Regions from separate parts of the Undibacterium sp. RuRC25W genome, predicted to be linked through region 2. Evidence: predicted binding sites of a transcription regulator. Region 2 holds the regulator's gene; the other holds the start of a gene.
The links. Region 2 encodes FliA, which starts transcription of late flagellar genes. Its sites were predicted from a motif close to CTAAAGTTTNNNNNNNNNNNGCCGNTA; they were not measured.

Region 1: ACO0KV_RS13875 (flagellin) is a predicted target of FliA. The motif match lies at 1,681-1,707, and genes of this name have one in related genera.

What each region holds. Positions count from the first base shown of each region.
Region 1 covers NZ_JBMPPD010000030.1:29,617-38,953, reverse strand. Annotated here, with positions in the region: gene ACO0KV_RS13875 (flagellin) at 1-1,590, opposite strand, end outside; gene ACO0KV_RS13870 (GGDEF domain-containing protein) at 2,239-3,915, opposite strand; gene ACO0KV_RS13865 (response regulator) at 3,944-4,591, opposite strand; gene greB (transcription elongation factor GreB) at 4,881-5,429, shown strand; gene ACO0KV_RS13855 (tetratricopeptide repeat protein) at 5,559-6,194, opposite strand; gene ACO0KV_RS13850 (bifunctional 2',3'-cyclic-nucleotide 2'-phosphodiesterase/3'-nucleotidase) at 6,395-8,461, opposite strand; gene ACO0KV_RS13845 (patatin-like phospholipase family protein) at 8,901-9,337, shown strand, end outside.
Region 2 covers NZ_JBMPPD010000016.1:32,697-42,033, reverse strand. Annotated here, with positions in the region: gene flhA (flagellar biosynthesis protein FlhA) at 1-2,001, shown strand, start outside; gene flhF (flagellar biosynthesis protein FlhF) at 1,998-3,311, shown strand; gene ACO0KV_RS09265 (MinD/ParA family ATP-binding protein) at 3,304-4,146, shown strand; gene ACO0KV_RS09260 (RNA polymerase sigma factor FliA) at 4,152-4,883, shown strand; gene ACO0KV_RS09255 (flagellar motor protein) at 4,865-5,605, shown strand; gene motD (flagellar motor protein MotD) at 5,616-6,401, shown strand; gene ACO0KV_RS09245 (flagella synthesis protein FlgN) at 6,521-6,988, opposite strand; gene flgM (flagellar biosynthesis anti-sigma factor FlgM) at 7,015-7,332, opposite strand; gene flgA (flagellar basal body P-ring formation chaperone FlgA) at 7,437-8,147, opposite strand; gene flgB (flagellar basal body rod protein FlgB) at 8,325-8,729, shown strand; gene flgC (flagellar basal body rod protein FlgC) at 8,755-9,159, shown strand; gene ACO0KV_RS09220 (flagellar hook assembly protein FlgD) at 9,181-9,337, shown strand, end outside.

The DNA of each region.
Region 1 (9,337 bases), on a different contig from region 2:
CGAAGCGCGTGAGCTATTGACTGAAGCCAGAGCAGCATCAATCGTCGCCAATGCGGAAGTTGCACCTGATGCACTTGTTAAGTCGAGAGATGACAAGCCAGCACCAACTGTTGCTGTTGCATTAACAACAGTTGTACTTAAGCCAACTTGTGTTGCTGCAGTACTAACAGCCGATGTTCCTGTCAATGTGCCAGCTGCGGCTTTAAGGCCAGAGCCTGCTGCGCCGTTAGTATTAACAACGGCATTGATGGTTGCGCCTGTCAAGGAAGTAAGCTTGATTGTTCCAGCTGTCTGTGTTGCTGTTACACCGCTTTTAGATGAGATTTTATTGATTGCGTCAACAACGTTCTGTGCCTGGGCATCTGCTGTCGCTGCACCTTTCACGGCACCAATATCGTAACCGTTGATTGTAACGTCACCTGCAACAAGTGAAGTTGAAACGGTAGCTGCTGCTGCACCAGTCGCTTGTGTCTCCGCGCCGTTCGCAACTTGAATACCATTAGCGTTTGTTGAAGTAAGAGTCAACTTCGCGGCTGTTGTAACAACACCAGCTGCGCCAGCAGTAATGCCGGTGGTGAGGCCTGTATTGGTATCATCTGACGTTGCAGTAGCCGCTTTTTCGACAGTAATATTTCTGCCATCTGCTGCTGCCAAACTGACAGCACCGGTCGTACTGTCGTAGGATGCTGTTACACCTGTTTGTGTGGACTTCGCGTTAATTGCCGCTGCTACGGATGAGCCATGCTCGCCCGCAGTTGTGCCGCCTGCTACTGCACCAATATCAACACCATTAATTTTGATATCGCCAGCAGCAATCGCATTTTGCGTCGTAGCTGTTGTGCCGCCAACAACGTTAGCCTGAGCTGTCGCAGTGACACCAGTGCTGCCACTCGACAAATTGATAGCGGCAGCTTTAGCGATTGCACTACCGGCGCCGTTTTTGTATGAAACACCATCATTGGCAGTAGCACCAATACTGACGCCGTTGAGTACCAACGCGCCTGCACCAACTGCATCTGTTCCAGTTGCTGTGCTAGCCAGGGAGGATGAATAGCTGGAGCCTGATCCAACGCCTAACGCGCTAGATTTTGCACTTGTGATGGCACCAATCGTGATTTGATCGTTGCTAGTACCGTTTGCGCCAACTTGGAATGTTTGGTTTGCGAATGAACCGTCGAGCAAATTAACGCCGTTAAAGTTTGATGTGCTGGCTACGCGGTTAATTTCAGAAATCAATTGGCTAGCTTCATTATTCAACGCCGCACGATCAGATGCGCTGTTGGTGCCGTTGGCTGCTTGTACTGATAAGTCACGGATACGTTGCAAGTTGGAGCCGATTTGAGATAAATCGCCCTCAGCTGTTTGCGCTAACGAGATACCGTCGTTCGCATTACGTGCAGCTTGGTTTTGACCGTCGAGCTGTGCAGTCATACGTTGGGAAATCGCCAAGCCAGCAGCGTCGTCTTTTGCGGAGTTAATACGCAAACCGGAAGACAGACGTTGCATCGAAGTTTGTAACGACGATTGAGACGTTGTCAGGTTGTTTTGCGCAATCATCGACGCGATATTGGTATTGATGAATGAAGACATTTTGATTCTCCTTGCCTAAGTTATTTAAATCGGGGTTTAGCCTCAAACTTTGGTCTGTCCTGATGACTGTTGCACCGCCGTTGTTAAGGGTTACGGTCAACTCTGGAAAAATTTTAGGATATTTCTCTAAATAAATATTAATTTTTTTGCTTAAGTTTTTAAGATTCCTCCGCTTGACGGCAGGTTTCAAAAAATCTTTAACACTAAAAAGAGCAAAGTTTTATTTTTTAAAGTTACTTTTATAGCAATAAAATGTTCAATAGGATGTTTCTTTGTGCCGTTTTAAATGTTTATCAGTTAATTAATTTGTAAATCAAGCACGTTGTCTAAGTGGTCGTTTCTGCTTTCTTATGAGGGACAGCTTAGTTCTTGCTTCAGCTCTTGGGTTGGAGTGGTTTCAGAAACCATGATGGACAGGCCATAAGTACAGGATCAACTGCTTGAATTACGTTTGAAGTAGATTGAATCGATACGACGAGAAGCGTTGATCTGTTGCAGAGCGTGCTCACAAGGTGTGGGAGCTATTCCTCATGATGCCTAATCGGACTCGTCGGCGTAGTTGATGTAGTAAGGGGAGGGCGGATAGCGAGTAATAAAAAAGATCAATAGACCCATCAGATTTTTTGGGCTACATGGTTGATTGATAAGCTAGTCCGCCTTGACTACCCGATTTTTCCCTGCTTTCTTCGCTGTGTACATGGCGTGGTCTGCACGTTTGATCAGTGCCTCTTGTGTTTCCCGGGGTGCGCGCAGAGCGACGCCGGCGCTAAAGGTAATGAATAAACGTTTGTCGTCAGAGGTAAAGAAGTGCTTCGTTAGTTCGCGTTGCACGCGTGTCATTGCCTGGGCGGCCTCTTCGATTTCGGTTTCTGGCATGATGATGACAAATTCTTCACCGCCAAAACGAGCAATGACGTCGATAGAGCGTAACGTCTGCTTGACGATCCGTACCAGATGCACTAATGCTTCGTCGCCAGCTGCATGGCCATGGGTGTCGTTGAGTCTTTTAAAGTTATCCAGATCCAGCATAGCGACGCACAGCGGACTATTACGACGATCGGCACGGTCCGCCTCTCGTTCAAAGATGTCATCCATGCCACGCCGATTTAGACTGCCAGTCAATTGATCTTCGCGAACCAATTCACTCATGTGTGCTAGTTTTGTTTCTAATTCTTTAATTTTGTTTTCTGCCTCGATTACTTCTTTTTGTGCGGCAACAATGATGTCTCTGGATTTGACTGCCTCAAATTGAACGGTGCGCGTTTCGTTGATGATGCCGCTGATAAGTTTTCCTACCTGTGCTACATCATTGGCTTTGCTGATCTCGGTGGCGTAGCTATCCATCTTGTGCTGATACGTGTCTGTGGTATCGACCATCGTGTTGAGACGGTCGACAAATGCAGTCATCATTTTTTTTACTGAGTTTTTGGACTCAGCGATACTGTTTTTCAGTGTTCCTTGTTTATAGATCACTTCCTTGAGGCTGCGCGTCGCTTCCTGTAAAGAGCGATGATCTATCGGCCCAGAGATCAGAGTCTGTACAACTTCAATCTGACCACGTAACCAATTGTCGTTATCGAGAAGATCATGAATATTACTCAACAGTAGATCAAAAAGACGTAGTAATAACTCTTGTTGCTCAGCGCTGTCGCCACTCTGCAATTCAATTTGGAAGCATAGTTGTTTTAAGCGCGTTGCTACTTGGTTCAGTGCGGTTTCTGACTCTGCTTCTTTGACAGCAATGCCGATGGCTTCAGATTCGATTGCCAGAGACGGTAAGCTTGGCTTTAAAATAGAACTGAGGGCCAATGATAGTGTTCGGTGCAGTAAATCTCTGAGTAGGCGTGGCCGAGGATCTTCGGCAGTGGGAATATCAACCAGAGGTAGGGCAGTACTCGGTATTGTTACAGATGGAAGGGGATCAACCAGGCTGATTCCTTTTGGTGTGGCAGGTATTGCCGCGGAGGGCGCTGTCATATGCTCAGTGAGCTCATCGAGCGCCTTACTGTACTCTTCCCAGTTGCTGTTTCTAATAGCCCGATTAAATCGGTGGCCAAAATTAGCAAGGTCACCTTTTGAATTTATTAAGCTCGTGGCAAAGCTAGCGAGTAGATTTTCAGCAATCGACGGCGCTGTTGGTGTTTCAGAAACCTCTTTTGAGGACACAGCTTCCTCTTGCTGAACAAAGATTCCCGCAATTTCATTGTACAGTTTCTGATAGGCTTCAGGTGTCGGCGCAATTCTTTGTATAGCAAGTTGTCGAAACGCTTCGCGAGCAATGTCAGTTGGACTTTTGAATTGTGAGTTATTTGAGTTATTTGACATAATTCTTTGCCAGCTTAAGGATTCCTATTTAGTCTACCAGTTGATTCTTGATTGCGTAATGGGTTAATTCTGCGTTGTGTCGCAATTTCATTTTTAACAGGATGCGAGAACGGTATTCGCTGATCGTTTTTACTGATAGTGATAAGTCTTTGGCAATGTCGCTCACTGATTTTCCAGAGGCGATCATTGTCAGTGTCTGGAACTCGCGGTCAGATAACGTTTTATGTAGTTCGTCCTCATGTTCTTGATTGAGGTTGTTCGCCAATTCTTGCGCCAACTGTGGGCTGATGTATTTTAAGCCACCTGCTACCTGGCGGATTGCTGCGATGATCTCTTCTTTACTGCATTGCTTGCTAAGATACCCAGAGGCGCCAGCTTTGAGTGAGCGTATTGCATATTGGTCCTCACGATACATCGAGAACATTAATATTTGTACGTCCGGCTTTTCGGCTTTAATTTGTTTTAATACTTCAATACCATTTTTGTCAGACAGCGCGATGTCAAGCAACATCACCTTATAATCATGTTGACGGGACTGGCGGATGGCTTCAATGCCGGAGGTGGCTTCAGCGACAACGGCGATATCTGTTGTGGCGCCAACGATACTTCTAATACCTTCTCTCACTACGGTATGATCGTCCACCACCATGAGCTTAATCGACGCAAATTCAGTCATGCAAAATTCCATTTCTATGTCATATCAATACTGTCGCATACAATGTGCGTTCAATACTAGTATTCTTGAGATCCCTTTTTACGCCACTTTTTAAGGGCTTGGCATTGACCTTTGTTTAATGGTTATGTTCCTCTGTTGCCAAGCTCGCCTGATGTGTCCGTTATTGAATTGGTTGAATTATTTTATGGATACAAAAGATGTTAGCTAAATTGCTTGTTATTTTATAAGGGTTAGCTGATCTGCGGTGAGAAGATAGAAATTAATTTGATGTAGTTCTTCAGAAAATAAAATGAATAAAGCGTTTGTAAAAGAAACTGACTCAGATGACGACGACGAAGTCGCCGCCCCGGCAATACCCGCTGGCGCAAAAAACTATATGACCCCAGAAGGGCATCAAAGTATGAAGGACGAATTTCTTCGTTTAATCGATGTCGATCGCCCCGAAGTGGTAAATATTGTCCATTGGGCCGCCTCAAACGGCGATCGTTCTGAAAATGGTGATTATATATATGGTAAGCGCCGTTTGCGTGAGATTGATCGGCGGATTCGTTTTTTGAGTAAACGTCTGGATGTTGCGGAGATCGTTGACCCAAGGGTGCATCATGGCTCTGATCAGATATTTTTTGGCGCCACTATCGTCTATGAGAACTTGCAAGGTGAAGAGGTAACAATCACCATCGTTGGCGTTGATGAGTTTGACCCGTTAAAAGGCAAAATTAGCTGGGTATCACCAGTTGCACGTGCATTAACTAAAAACCGTATTGGTGACACGATCATCTTAAAGACGCCGTCTGGCATTGATGAACTGACAATTTTAGACGTTACCTATCCTGTATAGTGAATAGTGAATAAATGTCGCTAGCGATAACCTCGACATTGCCCCAGGATAGGAGTCTTATTTGACGACTTCATCGATCGTCAACGAGGTCTTTAGTTTAATGACAGAAATTGAAACCGGGTCGCATGCTTATTGGTATTGGTTCCAACGCATTCTTCTCTCGTCATTTGCCTCTTTGAGTAAGTGGTGCGCCCGTTGTTTATCTTTCTCTTGAGCGTCAATGTTACCCTCTAGTTCCATTGCGAGGGCCTGAATTGCAACAGGAAAGTCGCCTTCGGCGGAATTTTCAAGCCATTGGCGAGCGAGAACGGGGTTTTTTGCGAGGCCGTCTCCGTCTGCATAGGCATTCGAGAGCAAGAACATTGCTTGCGCATTACCTTGTTCGCTGGCTATCTGTAGCCAATAAACTGATTGCTTGAGGTCTTGAGGTACGCCTTCGCCGTATTTACACATGCGTGACAACATAAATGTTGCCTTGTCGTTTTTTTGTTGTGATGCAGCCATGTACCATGTCCACGCCTCGACATAATTTTGCTTCAATCCCAGTCGTGCTTTGTAATTTGCTTCTGCGAAGTTAAATTCTGCTTCTGCGTCTCCGCCTTGTGCTGCTTTTTTGAGCCAATTTGCTGCATCAACATATTGGTCGTTATGAACGGCTAGAGCAAAGGCTAATTCTCTTTGGGCCACTGTATTACCCCGTTTTGCCCACGCTCTTAATGTGTGGAGGGCTTCTTTGTTTTGCCCATGCAGGGCTTGCAGTCCCATCGACTCAATTTCTGCCGTACTTGGATGTTCAGATACTTCCTGGCTACAGGCACAAAAAGCTAGCAATATTAAGTTGTATGTAAAAAATCGGAAAATTGAAGGCATTATCATCTTTGTCAGAATAGGCGTGCTCTCGCAACAATAACGAGAACACGCTGTAAGAGTGAATCAAGTGAACTTACTTCATCGTCTATGGGAAGTTATTTGCTCAGATCAATTTGATACTTTGCGTAGCCGTTAGGATCAATTGCGCCTTCAGCGATAACGCGATTGAGCCCTGCTGCTTTTGCGACCGGCAGTTTGCCAGTGACTGAGCGCAAAATCACCGGCCCTTGCGTTACTGTTTTGACGAAACTCCAGCTTTGGCCTGTGCCATTGAGTGCTGCAGTGACTTTACTCAAGCTGCTGAGATATTTGCTCACTACTGCTTGATTGGCATCCGGCGATTTAATAATCGTCTTGCTGCCGTCAATGCCAGGGAAGTTGCCGCCGCCACTTGCGCGATAATCATTCGTCGCCACGATAAAATTATCTGTTGGCGCTACTGGGTTGCCAGCATAGGTTAGATTAACAATGCGACTACCAACTGGTTGCGTCACGTCGATTTGATATTTGAGGGCATTATTGGCAGCATAGAAGACATCGTAGTTGTAGATTGTTGAATAAGACGGCACTAAGTCTTGCTCTGTCGTTAAAGCAGGGTTGATCTGTGCAAATTGGCTTGCGGATTTCTCCAGCCAGTTTTTCAGGTCTGATCCCTGAATCTTTACGGCTTGTAAATTGTTATTGCCGTACAAGTACAAGTCGCCTGGATTTCGAACCTGTAGCGTGAATGGATTGGCTGGGGTGGCGTTTGGCGCTACATCGGTAAAGTCAGTTGCACCGTTGCGTCCTGCCTTGAACGGGGCGCTGCATGAGATCACAGGGATGGATTTGTAGCTAGCAATCGTTGCGTTAGTGGAATTGGCAATAAAATTTTGTACGTAGTTAATTTGTGCCTGATTGACTATCTGAATGGCACTGACATCACCAACTAACGCAAAGTAGGCAGACATTTCAAAATCAGTAGTCGTGCCTAAGGGTTGTGATGCATAGGCCAACGTGGCTTTATGTTCCGTGTCTACCAGCGGCGCAACACTTGGATCCGCAGCGATTGCTGTTTTACCATCGGTATAGGTGAAGCCACGTGCTTCAACGTTAGTCAGAGCTGGTTGCACGACCCATTTGCCGCTTTGGTATTTTAAGGTCATCTGGATGATGCCGAGACGACGTCCCCAACTTTGCGCCATGACTGCTGGGATGCCGTTGATGGTGCCTTTAATATTGTCTACGCCCGGTAAGTTTTTCAATGACGCATCGATGGCTGCGGCGCCAGGTTCCTTTGCTTGCGGGAAGATCAGGTGTGAGTGACCCAACATCAATGCATCGATCCCTGTCGTGCTTAGATATAAACTTCCATTTTCCATTTTTGGGCTATAGGTAGAAGCATCTAGTCCGCCATGTGATAGCGCAACAATAAGGTCTGCACCTTTGGAGCGCATCTCTGGAACATATTTATTGGCTGTTTCTACGACGCCGTTGACGACCACTTTACCGGCCAAATTCTTCTGATCCCAGTCCATAATCTGCGGTGGAACAAAGCCCATAATGCCAACATTTAATGTGACATTGATTGCTGAGCCGTCAGGCGCTGTTCCTGTAAATTTCTTCGGAATGATGGAATAAGGATTGAAGATTGGAGATTGTGTCGTTGCGTTAACGACGTTCGCCAGAACGATAGGGAAGGTTGGTGCGCCGCAATTGCTAGGGGCTGTGACGCCAGTGATGCCAAAATTTGTATTGGTGATCTGGCCGAGAAAGTTTAAGCCATAATTAAACTCATGGTTTCCGACGCTACCTCCATCATACTTTAATGCGTTCATCACTTTGTGTATCGCCATTGTTCCGCTGCAGGGAACAGGTGATGCAACTGCTTGGTAGTCGCCTAGTAGCGTTCCCTGAATGACGTCGCCATCGTCAAGCAACACGTTGTTTGGATTTTCTGTACGTGCGCCGCTGATGAGGGTGGAAGTCCTTTCCAGTCCAAGCGTGGTATCTGGTTTCAATCCGTAATAATCGTAACTAAGTACATTTTGGTGCAAGTCAGTTGTTTCAAGTAAGGCTACTTTCAGTGTCGTTCCTTCTGGAATTGATGGCGCGGTGGTGCTACTTCCGCACGCGGTTAGCGCTACCACTGTTAGCGATGGGATCCATGTTGAGTTCTTCATATGTTCTCTTAAAGTTGGTGCGCAATCGTTTGCGGATTTAAAAAAATAATTTATTTGAAAATTAATTGTCTTTGACATGCAGGAATAGACTGCGCAATTATCTGGACGAAATATGTCAAGTTGATGACAATTTGACTATTTAAGATAATAAAATGAAATGCTAAAAAAATAATTAATGATTTATATTATTTCTAAATAAATAAAAAATGATTAAAAAATTTACATGTAAAAGTTTTTGTTTTGTTGCCCTATCGTCTGACGCCGTGATTTATTCTATTTATAATCCGGTGTCGCTTCTTTGGCGCTAGTGGCGGCTTTAATTTTTTCTTTTTACGGATTTCTCATGCTTAATACCCAGTGTTATACCCGGGCGATAACTTGTTCACTTAAACAAAATCGCCTGCGATTAGCAACATGTCTTTCAATAGTTTCAACAAGTATGCTCAATAATCGCGTAGTTACAGCAGTTTTAACGGCCACTCTTGCTGCCTGTGCAAGCATACCGGAGCAGTCGTCTGCGCCTGTTGTGCCAGTGGGTGTTGCTGCACAAAAAACACCAAAGCAAATAAAGATTGGATTAGCGCTCGGTGGCGGTGCTGCGCGTGGGTTTGCGCATATTGGCGTCATCAAAGCACTGGAGTCTCAGGGGGTATTTCCAGATATTGTAGTAGGTACCAGTGCCGGTAGTGTCGTCGGTGCGATGTACGCTGCAGGGAATAACGGTTATGCATTGCAAAAAATGGCGCTGGATATGGATGAGGCGACGATCTCAGACTGGTCGCTGCCGTTATTTGCTAAGTCCAGTGGCGTATTAAAGGGAGATGCATTGCAGGCTTATGTCAATCGTATGGTTGGTCAGGTATCTATTGAGAAATT
Region 2 (9,337 bases):
ATGATGATTTTGCCTTTGCCGGCGTTTGCTCTGGATATCTTTTTCAGTTTCAATATTGCGATTGCTGTGATTGTTTTGCTGACCAGTTTATATACCGTAAAGCCATTAGATTTTATGGTTTTTCCGACTGTGTTATTGGTAAGTACCATGCTGCGTTTGTCCTTGAACGTGGCGTCAACGCGGATTGTTTTGACCGAAGGGCATACCGGTCCTGATGCAGCAGGTAAAGTGATTGAGGCATTTGGACATTTTCTGATTGGTGGCAATTATGCCGTCGGTATTGTCGTTTTTGTGATTTTGACGATCATCAACTTTACTGTTGTGACGAAAGGTGCTGGACGTATTGCTGAGGTTGGTGCGCGGTTTGCGTTGGATGCAATGCCAGGTAAGCAAATGGCGATTGATGCTGATTTGAATGCAGGTTTGATTGTAGAACAAGAGGCGCGTCGTCGCCGTACAGAAGTCGCCCAAGAAGCAGAATTTTATGGCGCGATGGATGGTGCAAGTAAATATGTTCGTGGTGACGCGGTTGCCGGCATTATGGTGACGGTGATTAACGTTGTTGGTGGACTTGTCGTCGGTATGGTGCAGCATGATCTGGACTTTGCAGATGCACTGAAAAATTACACCTTGTTGGCGATCGGTGACGGTCTTGTGGCGCAGATTCCATCATTGATTATTTCTACCGCAGCCGGCGTTGTCGTATCCCGCGTTGCCAGTGATCAGGATATCAGTGGACAGTTGATTGGTCAGTTGTTTGCCAAACCGCAAGTGATGTTTATCACCGCAGCAATTATTGGTGGTATGGGTATTATTCCTGGTATGCCGCACATTGCATTCGTTCTTTTGGCTTCCGCCTTGGGTGGTGCGGGTTACATGGTGCGCAAACGTATTGAGGTTGCAGCGCAAGAACCAGTCAAACAAGACGCGCCACCGCCACCAGCGGCAGAAATGGAGGAGGCTACCTGGCAAGACGTTTTGCCTGTTGATACTTTGGGTCTCGAAGTTGGCTATCGTCTGATTCCGCTTGTTGATAAGTCGCAGGGTGGAGAGTTGTTGCGCCGTATCAAAGGTGTTCGCAAAAAATTTGCACAAGAGGTTGGTTTCTTGTCGCCACCAGTACATATCCGCGACAACCTTGAGCTTAAACCGTCCGCATATAGGATCGCGCTGAAGGGCGTGGAGGTGGGTGCTGGTGAGGCGATGAATGGGCAGTTCCTTGCGATTAACCCTGGTATGGTTGCAGGTCCTTTACCTGGTCCAGCAACGACGGATCCCGCTTTTGGTTTGCCTGCAGTGTGGATTGATGCAAGCATGAAAGAGCACGCGCAAACAATGGGTTATACCGTTGTGGATGCTAGTACCGTCATTGCTACACATTTGAATCATGTCATTACTACAAATGCGGCTGACTTGCTTGGACGTCAGGAAGTTCAGGCATTGCTTGATCATCTGGCTAAGGAAATGCCAAAAATGGTGGAAGACCTTATTCCTAAATTGTTGCCATTGTCGACACTGCAAAAAGTCTTACAAAATCTGCTTGTGGAAGGCGTTCATATCCGAGATATGCGCTCGATTATTGAGGCGTTGTCTGAGCATGCAATGCATACCCAGGATGCAAATGAGTTGACTGCTCGTGTACGAGTCGTATTGGGACGAGCCATCGTACAACAAATTTTCCCGGGCACAAATGAATTGACAGTAATGACATTGGATAGTCGCCTTGAGCGTTTGTTGATGCAGGCCTTGAATACTGGCGGGGCTGATGGCGCAGGTATCGAGCCCGGACTCGCTGATACGTTGTCGAGCCAGGCCGATATCGCGGCTAAACATCAAGAGCAAATGGGCGTTACGCCAGTTTTACTTGTGCCAGCACCATTACGGGCATTGTTGTCCAGATTCCTGCGCCGCACTTTGCCACAATTGAAAGTGTTATCGCATGCGGAATTACCAGAAACGAAAACGATTAAAGTCACCAGTCTTGTTGGAGGTCAGTCATGAACGTTAGAAAATTTACTGCCAAAACGTCGCGCGAAGCGCTACGCATGCTGAGAGAGGCTTTAGGTGCGGATGCTGTTATTTTGTCGAACCGCAATGTCGATGGTAACGTTGAGATTCTCGCCATGGAAGGAGATGTGGCAAGTGCCATTCCACCATCGACGATGCCTAAACATAACCCGCAGATCGTACCTGAAGCGGCTGTTATCACGCCACCTTTTCGAGCTGAAAGTAAAGTATTTTCTCCAGCGGGATTTCAGGCGCCTCAAGATCGCTCTAGCTTTGAATCTTCAGGATTCGCGCAGCCTCGGTCTGCGCCAGACTTCGTCCGCACAAGCGAAATGACTGACGTCATGAGTGAAATTCGCTCAATGCGCAGTATGCTTGAATCGCAATTGGCGGAATTGTCGTGGACGAACACGCAGCAACGTCAGCCACAAAAAGCTGAAGTGTTAAGAGAAATGCTGGCTACAGGGTTGAGTGCCAGTTTGTCACGTTTTATGGTTGCAAAAATGCCGGATAATGATAACGTTCAAAACGGTATCGAATGGATTAAATCTATTCTCGCTCGCAACCTGTCGGCGATCGACAATGAGAGTGAAATTTTGGAAAAAGGCGGTGTGTACGCATTGGTGGGGCCTACTGGTGTTGGTAAGACAACGACGACAGCAAAACTGGCGGCGCGCTGCGTAATGCGTCACGGACCATCGAAGTTGGCCTTGATCACGACGGATGGATATCGTATTGGCGGTTATGAACAATTACGTATTTACGGAAAAATCCTTGGTGTTATGGTGCACGCGGTCAAAGATGAGAGCGATTTGCGTATTGCTTTGTCCGAACTCAAAAATAAACACACCGTATTGATTGATACTGTCGGTGTGAGTCAGCGCGATAAAATGGTCACCGATCAGGTGGCGATGCTTTCCGGTGCTGATACAGGTGTTAAGCGTTTATTATGTCTAAACGCAACGTCGACGGGTGAAACACTCAGTGAGGTTGTGCGCGCTTATCAGGGTAGTGGTTTAGCTGGCTGTATCCTGACTAAATTGGATGAGGCAGCGACGATCGGTGGTGCCCTTGATATTGCAATTCGTCAAAAACTGACTTTATATTATGTCGCTAGCGGTCAGCGCGTTCCGGAAGATTTGCATGTGGCTAATAAGCAGTATTTGATTGATCGCGCCTTTAAATTGAAGCGTGAAACCGCTGCATTTAAGTATCTTGATGATGAATTGCCGCTCTTAATGTCGGCTGCTGTGGGCAATGGTAGTGCAGCATCATCCGCTGCGAGAGAGGTGTCCTTTGGCTAATGTCGATCAAGCAGAAGGACTGCGCCGCATGTTGGCGGTGCCAAAGCCACGTGTATTCACATTTTTGTCAGCACTTAAAGATGAAGAAAAAAGTGCAATGTTAGTCAATCTTGGTGTTTCTCTGGCGCGCCAAGGTCAGAAGATTACGATGTTGGATGCCAGATCCGCCCCGAGCAGTATTGGTACGTGGTTAAGTGCGCAAAATGACATCAGCTTATTGGATGTCGCGAGACAACAGCGTACAATGCAAGAGGCCATTAAAATAGTGGCTTCTGGCTTATCAGTGACGATGTTGTCACGAAAAGCAAGTATGGTGTCGGAGTTGTCGCCTGAAACGGCAAGACAGTTATCGAAGGTGTTTGATATCGTTGCTCAGCGGGCCGATTTGGTCGTGGTGGACGTTAATCTTAATGACGATAATGGGTTTCCGCTTTCAGCGCTAGATCATAGCGAGGTAGTAATACAAGTATCGGCAGATCCGGCAGCAATTAAAAATGCTTACGGCTTGATTAAGCGAATGAGTGGCAGACTTGGTCGGCGTTCTTTTAGTATCTTGGTTTCTGGTGTGTCCGAGAAGGAAGCAACATTGATCTATACAAATATGGCGCAGGCTGCCAGTCGCTATCTGGCTGTACCTTTGAACTATATTGGATATGTACCGGAAGACGATCACGTCAGAAAAGCCGCCAGTCTGGGGCAGTCGGTGATTGATGCTTTTCCAAAAGCACGTGCTTCAGTAGCTTTTTCTCGTTTGGCGACGCAGTTGGTTGAATCAGCGCGTTCTGTGATGTCTTTTGAGGGTGTGCCTGAGCTTGGTGTTGGTCTCGGAATTTAATTACTATGTACACCGCTAGCGGAAAATCAGATAAAAATTTTCTCCTGAGGGAGCATGCGCCATTGGTCAAGCGTCTGGCTTACCAGTTGAAAGCACGCCTGCCTCCTAGCGTTGAGGTGGATGACCTTGTGCAAGCAGGCATGATCGGCCTGCTCGACGCTGTTAATCGTTACGAAGATACGCATGGCGCACAATTTGAAACCTATGCTGTGCAGCGTATTCGTGGTGCCATGCTTGACGAATTGCGTAACACTGACTGGTTGCCTAGGGGTGTTCGCCAGAATATGCGCAAAATTGAGTCAGCAATGAATGTGCTGCAGCAAAAATTAGGCAGACCGCCAACGGAAACCGAGGTGGCCAAGTCTCTCAAGCTCAGTCTTGGTGAGTATCAGGATATCCTCGGCGACAACGGCGGTCATCAGTTGGTCTACTACGAAGATTTCCATGACTCGGATACCAAGGAGCATTTTTTAGATCACTATTGTTCGGACAGTTCTGGCGATCCTTTGCAGGACCTGCTCAATGATGATTTTCGTGACGCCGTAATTGGTGCTATCGACAGCTTGCCCGAGAGAGAAAAGTTACTCATGGGCCTCTATTACGAACAAGAGCTTAATCTCAAAGAAATCGGTGCTGTCATGGGGGTATCTGAGTCGCGTGTTTCTCAGTTGCATAGCCAAGCGGTAGCTAGGCTCAGGGTATATTTAAGGGAGAAGGCGTGGACTGGGCTAGCGTAGCGGGTTTATTACTGGTCGTCATCGGTATCGGTGCAGGTCAGCTTATGGAGGGCGGGCGCCTCAGTTCATTGCTTCAACCAGCTGCTTTTGTGATTGTCGTTATTGGCACTCTCGGCGCTGTCCTACTGCAAAGCCGCATGAGCACTTTCCGACGAGGCATCAATATGCTCCGTTGGATTATTTCTGAACCGCCTGACAATAGTCGAAAAAATGTCCAAGATGCGCTGGTTTGGAGTGTTGTTGCGCGTAGAGAGGGCTTCTTAAGTCTCGAACGTTATATGGATGCTGCCCGCGATCCTTTCATTAGCAAAGGTTTACGATTGGTTATCGATGGTGTTGATCCTGTTCGTCTCAAAGACATCCTTGATGTGGATATTTCTTTGTTTGAGATGGAGCAACGCCAAGCCGCAAAAATCTGGGAGTCTGCCGGCGGCTACTCTCCTACCATCGGTATTTTGGGTGCTGTATTGGGATTGATTCATGTGATGGAAAATCTTTCCGATCCTGCAAAGCTTGGTGGGGGGATTGCTGTTGCTTTCGTTGCCACTATTTATGGCGTGGGATTAGCAAATTTACTCTTTTTGCCCGTCAGTAATAAATTAAAAGAGATCATCGCTAAGGAAGTTGTTCGTCGGGAAATGCTTTCCGATATCTTTTATAGTATTGCGTTAGGTGATAGTCCTCGTGTTGTTGAGGAACGCGTTGCAAATCACAAAGGCTAGGTGATTGACGATGGCACGAAGAAAATATCACGAAGAACCTGATAATCATGAGCGTTGGCTGGTTTCTTACGCTGATTTCATTACCTTGTTGTTTGCGTTTTTTGTCGTGATGTACGCTATTTCTTCGCTTAACGAGGGAAAATATCGTGTTCTATCGAACTCTTTGACCGGTGCTTTCAGTAATGCAAAGCCTATTTCTCCTGCGCTGACCACTGCTGCGACAGAAGATGTCGTTAAGCTCGCACCACTGCCGTTGGTCAAGCAACGCGCGAGCGAAGGATTGCGTAAAGAGCGGGCAAAAATGACCGAAGTTGCCAAAGATATTATGGCAGTGCTTGAGCCTTTGGTTCGGGAGGGTAAGGTCCGCGTGACACAAACGAGTCGCGGGGTCACCATTGAGATTAATGCCAGTCTGCTTTTTCCAACGGGGGAGGCAAAACTTAGCCCAGACTCTATCCAGGCTTTGACTGCAATAGCTTCTGTATTGAAAATAGATACTCATGCAATTCAGGTTGAAGGCTACACCGATAACATTCCCATTAAGAATTCCATTTTTCCGTCAAACTGGGAGTTGTCCGCAGGGCGCGCGAGCACCGTTGCGCGTTTGTTGACGGAAAATGGTGTTGATGAAAACCGAGTAACTGCCGTAGGTCAAGGCTCCAAACAGCCTGTTGATTCAAATGAGACTCCTGAAGGTCGCGCACGGAATCGTCGAGTTTCCGTGACCGTACTCGCTGTATTGCCTGAGCCGGTTATTGATGTACCAGTAGGGGCGGATAAACAGACTGCCAACTGAAATTCGGCTGCTTGATGGATTGGATAATATATTTGTCAATGAGCCAACGTTTGGCTGAAAATAAAAAAGACCCAAAGCTGTTATCGAGGATCTTTTCTATGTTTACGGAATGGATTTCCTTAGCGGGGAACCATTCCTTTCATTGATCCGGTGTTGACGGTTGCCTGTCCTGTGGGGCCGTAGAGTGAGCCCGTGCTGCCTCCCCGACCTAAGACATTCAGTGCTGTTTGATTTTGACTAAGGCGACGGTTGATCAGTAACCCATTTGTTCGGTTATCTTCTTTTGCTTGTTCAGAGATAGAAAGTAATTTTTCCCAGAGCATCGCGCAGTATTCGGTATCGTCAGTGCTTTGCGTGAAATAATCTTTCATGCCTTCCGGCTTGCCATTGAAGCCTAACGCTGTCATTTTAGTTGTACGGACTTTCTCAAGCTCTGCAATTTTTCGCAGTAATACAGTTTTGCCGGATGTCGTCTCGCTAAGCGCATCCATGTCACCGTCCGCGAGAGCTGACTGTTCTGATTTAAGCAAGCTGGCAAGCTCGCTCATTGCAGCAACTTCTGCGGTCAGGCATTGTTGGATGGACATAGTGTGCGCGATTTCTTGAAACATTATTAACGTTTTCTGGAGTTGATCAAATCTTTTACAGACTCAAGCAGGCCATCAGCGACTTTTTCAGAATTGACCTGAAAACGACCTTCGGAAATAGCCAGTTTAATTTCCTCGACCTTTTTTGTTGCAAATACTGAGCTGCTAGCCTGCGTGCTCTGCAACGCCTGAAGTTGCGTTGACAGTGGCGAAAGTTGGACGGTTGTACTTGGTGCTGCCGGCGTGGCCACAGGCGCTTCTTGCGCCGTGTCAGTACGCGCTTGCTGGGGACTATTTAATGCTGGTGCCGCAGCAGTTTTATTTAGTGTGTCATCAATTTTCACAGCGATACCCTCGATAGTGGGAATTATCTACTTCTTCAATCCAGTTATCGGCTCGGTATTTTTAAACTTTAATTATGCCAGCAAAAAAACTGCATTATTGCAATTTAATTACTGATTTCTATGATTCCACCAGCTTTTGCAATTCCACTCAGAGTAACACCATTCGCCGTCCTCGCCTTTGCTATTTGGCCTTCGGATGCATTGTTCATTGCCTGTGCATCTGTTGTTACCTGAAAGCCATTGCCCATACTGATGACGCGAACTGATTGGCCTTGCTGAACAACGGCGGGGCTTTTGAGTGCATCCGTACGAAGGAGAGTGCCTGACGATACAGAGTTTTGAATTGCCTTGCCAATCGCCTGATCAGGGTTGCTAATGAAGCCAACCGGGAGATTGGAAATTTCACCTTTGATTTTACTCAAGTCATCAATGGCTATCACTTGTCCTTTGGTCAGTGAATGTGCTGCCACATAATATTCAGCCGTGATTTGAACGTTTGCCCTTAAATAAATGGTCCACGAGGTGGGAGCTGTGCACTTGACACCGAGGGTCGTTTTTCCCCATGCCTTACTACCTGTGGGTAAGAACGGAACCAATGCCTGACATGGTGCCAGTATCAGTCGGTTATCGATGGCATTGACGGTAATTTCAACGTCGCCTGGCTGCGCAATGGATGTTTGCCGTAAAAACTCGGTAGCTACCTGCTTGATTTTATCGTGATCTTGGGCGGTGACGCCAATGTCTGCCGCCATTGCACATCCTGCGATCGCCAAAGATCCTATGGCGGCAAACGTGGATTGAGCAACATGGTTCATTTTTGACTTTCAGCATGACAACGAATCGATGGCTGTATTTTATGTCGCCCAGTTTTGTTTGATTGTGCAAATAAGAGGGGTTTCTTGCCTTTGCTTATCGGATTGAATGGGGGGGATGTCGCCTAAGATGTAATGAACAGAGAAGTTTCAATTGAATAAATCGGTCGTGGAGGTGTGATTGTGAGTAAGCTTGATGATCTCATGCGGTTTCAGCAGACGGCATTGTCAGTGCGCGGGCAACGGCAGCAATTGCTTGCATCAAATATTGCTAATGCGGATACGCCCAACTACAAAGCGCGCGATATTGATTTTACGGCGGTCCTTGCCAATAAATTACAGCTCAATTCAAGTCAGTCAGCGACACCGCTGGCAAAAACAGCAAATCAGCATATGGATCCCTCTGGTTCTGTAGATGGTATTGCTCCGATGTATCGAACCATGGTGCAGGGAAACGTGGATGGTAATACCGTTGATATGGACGTTGAGCGTAATGCCTTTGCGGACAACGGTGTGCGGTATGAAGCGGGTTTGACAATGATTAACATGCAAATTCGCAACATGCTCGCGGCAATACAGGGCTAATGATGATTGATCGGGGGTAATTATTATGTCGCTTTTTAATGTTTTTAATGTTGCTGGTTCAGCGATGAGTGCGCAAGCGCAGCGCCTCAATGCTGTGTCAAGCAATCTTGCTAATGCAGACAGTGTTACGAGTACCAGCGGGGCGACGTACAAGGCTAAACAGGTTGTGTTTGCCGCCGTGCCAATGAACGGTACAGGATCCACCGGTGTGAAAGTATCTGAGGTGGTTGAAGATGCAACGCCACCCAAATTAATGTATGACCCTGCGCATCCGCTTGCTGATGAGAAGGGCTATGTCGCCTCGCCAAACGTTAATGTGGTCGAGGAGATGGTCAACATGATTTCTGCCTCACGCTCATATCAAGATAACGTTGAGACGATGAATTCAGCAAAAGCAATGCTGCTCAAGACACTTACTTTGGGTCAATGATACTCATAAAGGATATTTGAAATGTCTACTATACAAACAAACTCAGTTGATCCGACATTGTTGACAACGATGAATGGCACAAAGGCCTCAACTAATACGATCCAAGCGGCGCAGGATCAGTTTATGACGTTGCTAACGACGCAGATGAAAAATCAGGATCCACTCAATCCGATGGACA